2 regions of the Shinella oryzae genome follow, and region 2 is predicted to be linked to the other one. Evidence: predicted binding sites of a transcription regulator. Region 2 holds the regulator's gene; the other holds the start of a gene.
What was found. Region 2 encodes PhoB, which activates phosphate uptake and scavenging genes when phosphate is short. Its sites were predicted from a motif close to TGTCATNNANCTGTCAT; they were not measured.

Region 1: K6301_RS13780 (alkaline phosphatase D family protein) is a predicted target of PhoB. The motif match lies at 1,810-1,826, and genes of this name have one in related genera.

What each region holds. Positions count from the first base shown of each region.
Region 1 is NZ_CP081987.1:2,818,065-2,822,486, reverse strand. It holds gene K6301_RS13785 (M3 family metallopeptidase) at 1-1,643, shown strand, start outside; gene K6301_RS13780 (alkaline phosphatase D family protein) at 1,922-3,484, shown strand; gene typA (translational GTPase TypA) at 3,619-4,422, shown strand, end outside.
Region 2 is NZ_CP081987.1:151,145-155,566, reverse strand. It holds gene K6301_RS00760 (aspartate aminotransferase family protein) at 1-1,143, opposite strand, end outside; gene K6301_RS00755 (GcrA family cell cycle regulator) at 1,568-2,107, shown strand; gene phoB (phosphate regulon transcriptional regulator PhoB) at 2,227-2,910, opposite strand; gene phoU (phosphate signaling complex protein PhoU) at 2,930-3,658, opposite strand; gene pstB (phosphate ABC transporter ATP-binding protein PstB) at 3,763-4,422, opposite strand, start outside.

The sequences.
Region 1 (4,422 bases), 660 kb from region 2:
GGCACTGGAAAGGCTTCGTGAAATCGGGCGCCAAGCTGGAGAAGGCCGATCAGGATCGGCTTTCCACGATCAACGAGACGCTGGCGGGGCTCGGCGCGAAATTCGGCCAGAACGTGCTTGCGGACGAAAAGAACTGGGTGCTGTTCCTCGACGAGGGCGAGGCGCTTGACGGCCTGCCGGACTTCCTGAAGGACGCGATGGCTGCGGCGGCCCGCGAACGCGGCGCGGAGGGGCGCTATGCCGTCACGCTGTCGCGCTCGATCATCGAGCCGTTCCTGACCTTTTCCGCCCGCCGGGAGCTGCGCGAGCAGGCGTTCCGGGCCTGGGTGGCGCGTGGCGAGAATGCCGGCGAGACGGACAATCGCGGCATCGTGACGGAAACGCTGGCGCTTCGTTCCGAAAAGGCGGGGCTGCTCGGCTACGAAAACTTTGCCGCCCTGAAGCTCGACAACACCATGGCCAAGACGCCCGAGGCGGTGAACGGGCTGCTCATGCAGGTCTGGGAGAAGGCCGTGGCGCGGGCGCGCGAGGAGGAAGCGGAACTGGCCGACCTCATCGCGGAGGAAGGGCGCAACCACGAGGTCATGCCGTGGGACTGGCGCTACTACGCCGAAAAGCTGCGCGCCAAGAAATTCAACTTCTCCGAGGCCGAGCTGAAGCCCTATCTCCAGCTGGAGAAGATCATCGACGCCTGCTTCGACGTCGCCGAGCGCCTGTTCGGCATTCGCGCCATCGAGAAGAAGGACGTGCCGGTCTATCATCCCGATGTGCGGGTCTTCGAGATCCGCGACCGGGACGACCGGCTGGTCGCCATGTTCCTGGGCGACTATTTCGCCCGCTCCTCGAAGCGGTCGGGCGCCTGGATGAGCTCCTACCAGAGCCAGCACCGCTTGCCGCTGCCGAACGGTTCGGTCGGCGAGATCCCGATCATCTACAATGTCTGCAATTTCGCCAAACCTGCAGAGGGCAAGCCGGCGCTCCTGTCGCTCGACGATGCGCGCACGCTGTTCCACGAATTCGGCCATGCGCTTCACGGCATGCTGTCCGATGTCACCTATCCCTCTGTCTCCGGCACCGGCGTTTCGCGCGATTTCGTGGAGCTGCCCTCGCAGCTTTACGAACACTGGCTGACGGTGCCGGAAATCCTGACGCGCTACGCCGTGCACTACCAGACCGGCGAGCCGATGCCGCAGGCGCTGCTCGACAAGGTACTTGCCGCCCGCACCTTCAATTCCGGTTTCGCGACGGTGGAGTTCACCTCCTCGGCGTTGGTCGACATGGCGTTCCACACCCGTGGACCGGTTGAAGACCCGATGGCCGTGCAGGGCGAGGTCTTGCAGACGATCGGCCTGCCGAAATCCATCGTCATGCGCCATGCCACGCCGCACTTCCAGCACGTCTTCTCCGGCGACGGCTACTCGGCCGGCTACTATTCCTACATGTGGTCGGAGGTGCTGGACGCCGATGCCTTCTCCGCCTTCACCGAGACGGGCGACGCCTTCAACCCGCAGATGGCGGCACGGCTGAAGACCTATATCTACTCCGTCGGCGGTTCGGTGGACCCCGAAGACGCCTACAAGGCCTTCCGCGGCAAGCTGCCGAGCCCCGAGGCCATGCTGGAGAAGAAGGGGCTGGCCGCTTAGGGGCGCTGTCGTTTGGGCGGGTGGCCCCCTCATCCGCCTGCCGGCACCTTCTCCCCGCGGGGGAGAAGGGGTTAAAATTGCGGCGCCTTCGTTCCCTTCTCCCCTCGGGGAGAAGGTGGCCCGATAGGGCCGGATGAGGGGGGCTGCGATGCAGGAGGCCCATCGCCGTCATCATCCCGTTACCGAACTTTCGGCGAACCGTCATCGTGCCGTTACCGTACTGACATGCCGAGGACCGAAGGTCTGCCCGTCGATTCGCGGGTATGGCCGGAGGTGGCATGGCGATTGTTCCGGAAACGCTGACGCGGCGGTCCTTTCTTCTGACCGCCGGGGCCGGTGCGCTTGCAACCTCCTCGGCGCTCGCCGTGCCCTTCTATGCGCGCCGGCATGGCAGCCCGTCCTTCTCGCATGGCGTACAGTCCGGTGACGTGGACTCAGCATCGGGCGTCGTGTGGACGCGCACGGATCGCCCGGCCGAGGTCTTGCTGGAATATGCGACGACCGAGAGCTTCACCGATGCGGCGCGCATGCCGCTGCTCAAGGCGACCGGTGCGTCCGACCACACGGTGAAGGCCCTGCTGCAGGGCCTGTTGCCGGACCAGGATATCTTCTATCGCTTCACGGCGAGCGACCCCGCTTCCAGCCATCTCGTCTCGGAGCCGATCGTCGGGCGCTTCCGCACCGCGCCGATGCGCAACCGCTCGGTGCGCTTCGTCTGGTCGGGCGATACGGCGGGGCAGGGCTGGGGCATCGACGATGTGGGCATGAAGACCTATTCGACCATGTTGCGCCACGAGCCCGACTTCTTCATCCATTCCGGCGACACGATCTATGCCGACGGGCCCATCCCCGACGAGATCACGCTGCGGGACGGCGGCGTGTGGAAGAACCGCATCGTCACCGACGAGAAGCGCGATGTGGCGCGCACGCTGGACGAATTCCGGGGCCAGTGGAAATACAATCTGCTCGACGATCACCTGCTCGCCTTCAACGCGCAGTGCCCGACCTTCTTCCAGTGGGACGATCATGAGGTGCTGAACAACTGGTCGGCGTCCAGCGACCTGACCGGCGACCGGCGCTATCCGGACAAGGACATCCACGTCTACGAGGCGTGCGCCAGGCAGGCGTTCCAGGAAATGACGACGATCCGCTACTGCGCGCAGGAGCCCGGCCGCATCTTCCGCAAGGTCGCCTATGGGCCGCTGCTCGACGTGTTCTTCGTCGACCTGCGCTCCTACCGCAGCGCCAACCGCTCCGCGACGGATCACGATCTCTTCGGCCCCCGGCAGGCGGCCTGGCTGCGCCGGGAACTGGCGGCGTCGCGCGCGACCTGGAAGGTCATCGCCTGCGACATGCCGCTCGGCCTCGTCATCTGGGACGATTACGCCAACAGCCTGGGATTCGAGGGCGTGGCGGACGGGCTGAACGGCCCGCCGGCGGGCCGCGAGCGCGACATCGCCGATCTTCTCACCTTCATGCGGGATAATGCGATCCACAATGTCGTGTGGCTGACGGCGGACGTGCATTATACCGCCGCCCACCATTACGATCCGTCGCGCGCCGTCTTCAAGGACTTCCTGCCGTTCTGGGAATTCGTGTCGGGGCCGCTGCATTCCGGCACCTACGGGCCGAAGCCGCTCGACCGGACCTTCGGGCCGGAGGTGCGGTTCATCAAGTCCTCGAAAGGCGGGATCGACAGCAACCTGCCGCCTTCCGCCGGCCTCCAGTTCTTCGGCCTCGTCGACATTCACGGCGCAAGCCGCGAGATGACGGTGCGGCTCATGGACAGGGAAGATCAGGAGCTCTGGCGCATCACGCTGCCGCCCGTGCTCGCCTCCTGACGGCGCGCGAATGCCGGAAATGCAACGGAGTTGCGGACCGCCCCTTTCGCAATTGCGGAAAAACATGTAAGAGCCCGCCCATTGAAGACGGTGCCCTCGTTTTGCGCGCGCCCCTTAACCTCAGAGATTAAACCATGTCCATCCGCAATATCGCGATCATCGCGCACGTCGACCATGGCAAGACCACGCTCGTCGACGAGCTCCTGAAGCAGTCCGGCTCGTTCCGTGAAAACCAGCGCGTCGCCGAACGCGTCATGGACTCCAACGACATCGAAAAAGAACGCGGCATCACCATTCTCGCCAAGGCCACCTCGGTCGAGTGGAAGGGTGTCCGCATCAACATTGTCGACACGCCCGGCCACGCCGACTTCGGCGGCGAAGTCGAGCGCATCCTCTCGATGGTGGACGGCGCGATCGTTCTCGTCGACTCGTCGGAAGGCCCGATGCCGCAGACCAAGTTCGTGGTCGGCAAGGCGCTCAAAGTCGGCCTCAAGCCGATCGTCGCCATCAACAAGATCGACCGTCCGGACGGCCGTCACGAGGAAGTGCTGAACGAGGTCTTCGACCTTTTCGCCAATCTCGACGCCACCGACGAGCAGCTCGACTTCCCGATCCTCTACGGTTCGGGCCGTAACGGCTGGATGAACGTCAATCCCGAGGGGCCGCAGGACGAAGGCATGGCGCCGCTGCTCGACCTCGTGCTCAAGCACGTGCCGGAGCCGACGGTTGCCGAAGGCCCGTTCCGCATGATCGGCACGATCCTGGAGGCCAGCCCCTTCCTCGGCCGCATCATCACCGGCCGCATCCATTCCGGCTCGATCAAGCCGAACCAGTCCGTCAAGGTTCTCGGCCAGGACGGCCAGCTGATCGAAAACGGCCGTATCTCGAAGATCCTCGCCTTCCGCGGCATCGAGCGCACGGCGATCGAAGAGGCCCAT
Region 2 (4,422 bases):
GGCGAGCCCTTCGCGTGCATCTTCCGCCGTGGTGATCAGCGGCGGCAGAAGACGCAGCACATTGTCGCCCGCCGGCACGGCAAGCAGCCTTTCGGCGCGAACCGCCTTCAGGAGATCGGCGACCGGAATGCGCGCCTTGATGCCGAGCATCAGGCCCTCGCCGCGCACGTCCTCGATGATGTCGGGGAAGCGGTCCTGCAGCGCCGCGAGGCCCTGGCGGAAGACCAGCGCGACATCGCGCACATGCTCCAGGAAACCATCGGCGAGCACCACGTCGAGCACGGCGTTGCCGACGGCCATGGCGAGCGGATTGCCGCCATAGGTCGAGCCGTGCGTGCCGGCCACCATGCCGGATGCCGCCTCGGCCGTTGCCAGGCACGCACCGAGCGGAAAGCCGCCGCCGATACCCTTGGCGATCGCCATGATGTCGGGTGCGACGCCCGAATGCTCATAGGCGAAGAAGCGGCCCGTGCGGCCGACGCCGGTCTGCACCTCGTCGAGGATGAGCAGCAGGCCGTATTCGTCGCAGAGCTGGCGCAGCTCCTGCATGAATTCCTTCGGCACCGGCCTGAGGCCGCCCTCGCCCTGGACGGGCTCGATCAGGATCGCCGCGGTTTCCTCGGTGATCGCGTCCTTGACGGCGGCGATGTCGCCGAAGGGAACCTTGAGGAAGCCCGGGGCCTTGGGGCCGAAGCCCTCGATGTACTTTTCCTGTCCGCCGGCGGCGATGGTCGCGATCGTGCGGCCATGGAACGCGCCTTCGAAGGTGATGATGTGGAACTTGCCGGGATGCCCCTTGGAGAAATGATAGCGGCGCGCGGTCTTGATCGCGCATTCCAGCGCTTCCGCACCCGAATTGGTGAAGAACACCTTTTCGGCGAAGGTCGCGTCCGTCAGCCGGCGGCCGAGGCTTTCCTGGCCCGCAACCTCATAGAGATTGGAGAGGTGCCAGACCTTGTCGGCCTGCTCCTTCAGCGCGGAAACGAGATGGGGATGGCCGTGGCCAAGCGAACTGACGGCCACGCCGGCGGCGAAATCGAGATATCGCTCGCCGTTCTCGTCGATCAGCCAGACGCCCTCCCCGTGCGTGAACCGGAGCGGCGCACGCATATAGGTTTCATAGAGCGGCGCGGCATCGGCCATGGCGCGTATCCTCCAAAAGGGATGCGGAAAAGAAATTCGGGGGCTTGACTTTCCGGTTGCCAGAAAAATCAAAAGCCGCCTTTCGGCGGCATGCTGCACTATCGGCATTTCAGTCCGTGATGTCAATAAAATGCATAGCTCCAAATCGCACTGAACCTCCCGCAAGGTGAGGATTCGCAGCATGCATGGACAGTGTCGCTATCGAGTCACACCCTACCAGCAAGTTGGGGAAAACTCTGAAATCGATTCGCCCCGATTCCCCCGACTCTTGTCACAGAGTCCCCCGAACTCTAGGTTAAGGGTCAATTACTAGACTGCATGCGGCGGAACTAGTCACCACCAGAGTTAGGGCGCTCAGGCTACGGATTCGTTCGTGGCGCGATGAGGGATTCCCGCACAGCGAGCGCCGAACGGAGACGAGAGCATGAACTGGACAGACGAGCGGGTCGAGAAACTCAAGAAGCTCTGGAGCGAGGGCCTCAGTGCCAGCCAGATCGCGGCACAGCTCGGCGGCGTGAGCCGCAACGCCGTGATCGGCAAGGTGCACCGGCTCAACCTGCCGGGTCGCGCCAAGGCCGGCGGCACGCCCGCTTCGGCCCGCCCGAAGCGCCCGGCGCAGACCACCCCGCGCCCCTCGAACTTTACCGCACGTCCGGCCAACGCGCCCCGTCCGGTCAGCCGGCCGGTGGGCAACGCCCTTGCCAAGGATGAGATCGACACCGATTTCGATGCTCAGGCCGAGAACCTGCCCGTCGTGATCAGCGGCAAGAACGTCGTGGTGCCGATGTCGCGCAAGCTGGAGCTGACGCAGCTTACCGAGCGCACCTGCAAGTGGCCGATCGGCGACCCGCTGAACGACGACTTCCATTTCTGCGGCTGCGAGTCCCCTGACAACTCGCCCTATTGCACCTACCACCAGCGCCTCGCCTACCAGCCTTCGGCCGAGCGCCGCCGGGCACGGTAAGATCGGCGACGGAAGAATAGAAACGGGGCCGAAAGGCTCCGTTTTTGTTTGTGCGGCCCACCGGAACGCAAACAGGCCCCGAAGGGCCCATTTCCGTCCTTGGGAGGAATTGTGTTCGCTCAGGTTTCCAGCGAGTAGCCGGCGCCGCGCACCGTGCGGATGACATCCTGCATGTTGGCGAAGTTGAGCGCCTTGCGCAGGCGTCCGACATGCACATCGACGGTACGCTCGTCGACATAGATGTCATGCCCCCAGACACCGTCGAGAAGCTGCGAACGCGAGAAGACGCGGCCGGGCGAGGTCATCAGGAATTCCAGGAGGCGGAATTCCGTCGGGCCCAAGCGCACTTCGCGCGTGCGGCGGTGAACGCGGTGCGTCTCGCGGTCGAGTTCGATATCGCCGCAGCGCAGCACCGTGGAGACCACTTCCGGCTTGGCACGGCGCAGCATGGCCCGCACGCGGGCGACGAGTTCCGGCGTGGAGAAGGGCTTGACCACATAGTCATCCGCACCGGTGGCGAGGCCGCGCACGCGTTCGCTCTCCTCGCCGCGCGCCGTCAGCATGATGATCGGAAGGCGCTCGGTTTCCGGACGCTGGCGCAGGCGCCGGCACAGCTCGATGCCGGAAACGCCGGGCAGCATCCAGTCGAGAATGAGAAGATCGGGCATGCGCTCCTGCAAGCGCATCTCCGCCTCGTCGCCGGACAGGATCGTATCCACCTCGAAACCTTCCGCCTCGAGATTGTAACGCAGGAGCACGCTCAGCGCCTCCTCATCTTCCACGACGGCTATTCTGGGCACCATGTAGCGAACCCTATCCAGTTTATTCGGAAGCTTCGGAGACATCCGCCGTGACGACGGATGTCGAGGTGTCGTCCTTGGGGCGCTCGCCCTCGGGCTGGGAGCCCGTCGCCATGTAGTAGATGGTCTCGGCGATGTTGGTCGCATGGTCGCCGATGCGCTCGATGTTCTTGGCGCAGAACAGGAGATGGGTGCAGGGCGTGATGTTGCGCGGGTCTTCCATCATGTAGGTCAGGAGTTCGCGGAACAGCGAGGTGTAGATCGCATCGATCTCGTCGTCGCGCTCGCGGATCGCCTTGGCCTTGTCCACCGAGCGGGTGGCGAAGACATCGAGCACTTCCTTGAGCTGCATCAGCGCCAGTTCGGCGAGATGCTCGAGACCGCGCGCGAGCTTGCGCGGCATGCCCGAGCTCTGCACGGCGATCACACGCTTGGCGGTGTTCTTGCCGAGGTCGCCGACGCGCTCCAGCTCGGCCGCGATGCGGATCGTGCCCATGATTTCGCGCAGGTCGGCCGCCATCGGCTGGCGCTTGGCGATGGTGACGATCGCCTTCTCGTTGATCTGGCGCTCGGCATTGTCGAGGATGACATCCTCGGAAATGACCTTCTGGGCCAGAGCCGCATCGGCGGAAACGAGGGCGCGGACGGAATCCGCCACCATCTGCTCGGCCGTGCCGCCCATCTCGGAAATGCGGCGGGAGAGGTATTTCAGTTCTTCATCGTAGATCGAGACGATATGGGTCGATGACATCGTTCTGTCCTTAATACACGAGACGTGTTTTTTCGACGCAATTCCGAACGCAAAACCGCTTCACACTTTTGCTGGAATTGCTTGGGGCTAAGGCGACCAAAACGTCAGCCGAAGCGGCCCATGATGTAGTCCTGCGTGCGCTGGTCATCCGGGTTGGTGAACATCTTGTCGGTATCGTTCTCCTCGACGAGGTTGCCGAGGTGGAACATGGCGGTGCGCTGCGACACGCGGGCCGCCTGCTGCATGGAATGCGTCACGATGACGATCGTGAAATTGGCGCGCAGCTCGTGGATCAGTTCCTCGACCTTTGCGGTGGCGATCGGGTCGAGCGCAGAGCAGGGCTCGTCCATCAGGATGACTTCCGGGCTGACGGCAACGGCGCGTGCGATGCACAGGCGCTGCTGCTGGCCGCCGGAGAGGCCCGTGCCGCCTTCGTGCAGGCGATCCTTCACCTCGTTCCACAGGCCGGCCTTCTGCAGGCTCTGTTCGACGATCGCGTCCATATCGGCCTTCGCCTTGGCGAGGCCGTGGATGCGCGGGCCATAGGCGACGTTCTCGTAGATCGACTTCGGGAACGGGTTCGGCTTCTGGAAGACCATGCCGACGCGGGCGCGCAGTTCCACGACATCAATGTTCGGATCGTAGATATCGTCGCTGTCGAGCGTGATGCGGCCGGTGACGCGGCAGCCGTCGATCGTGTCGTTCATGCGGTTGAGCGTGCGCAGGAAGGTCGACTTGCCGCAACCGGACGGGCCGATGAGCGC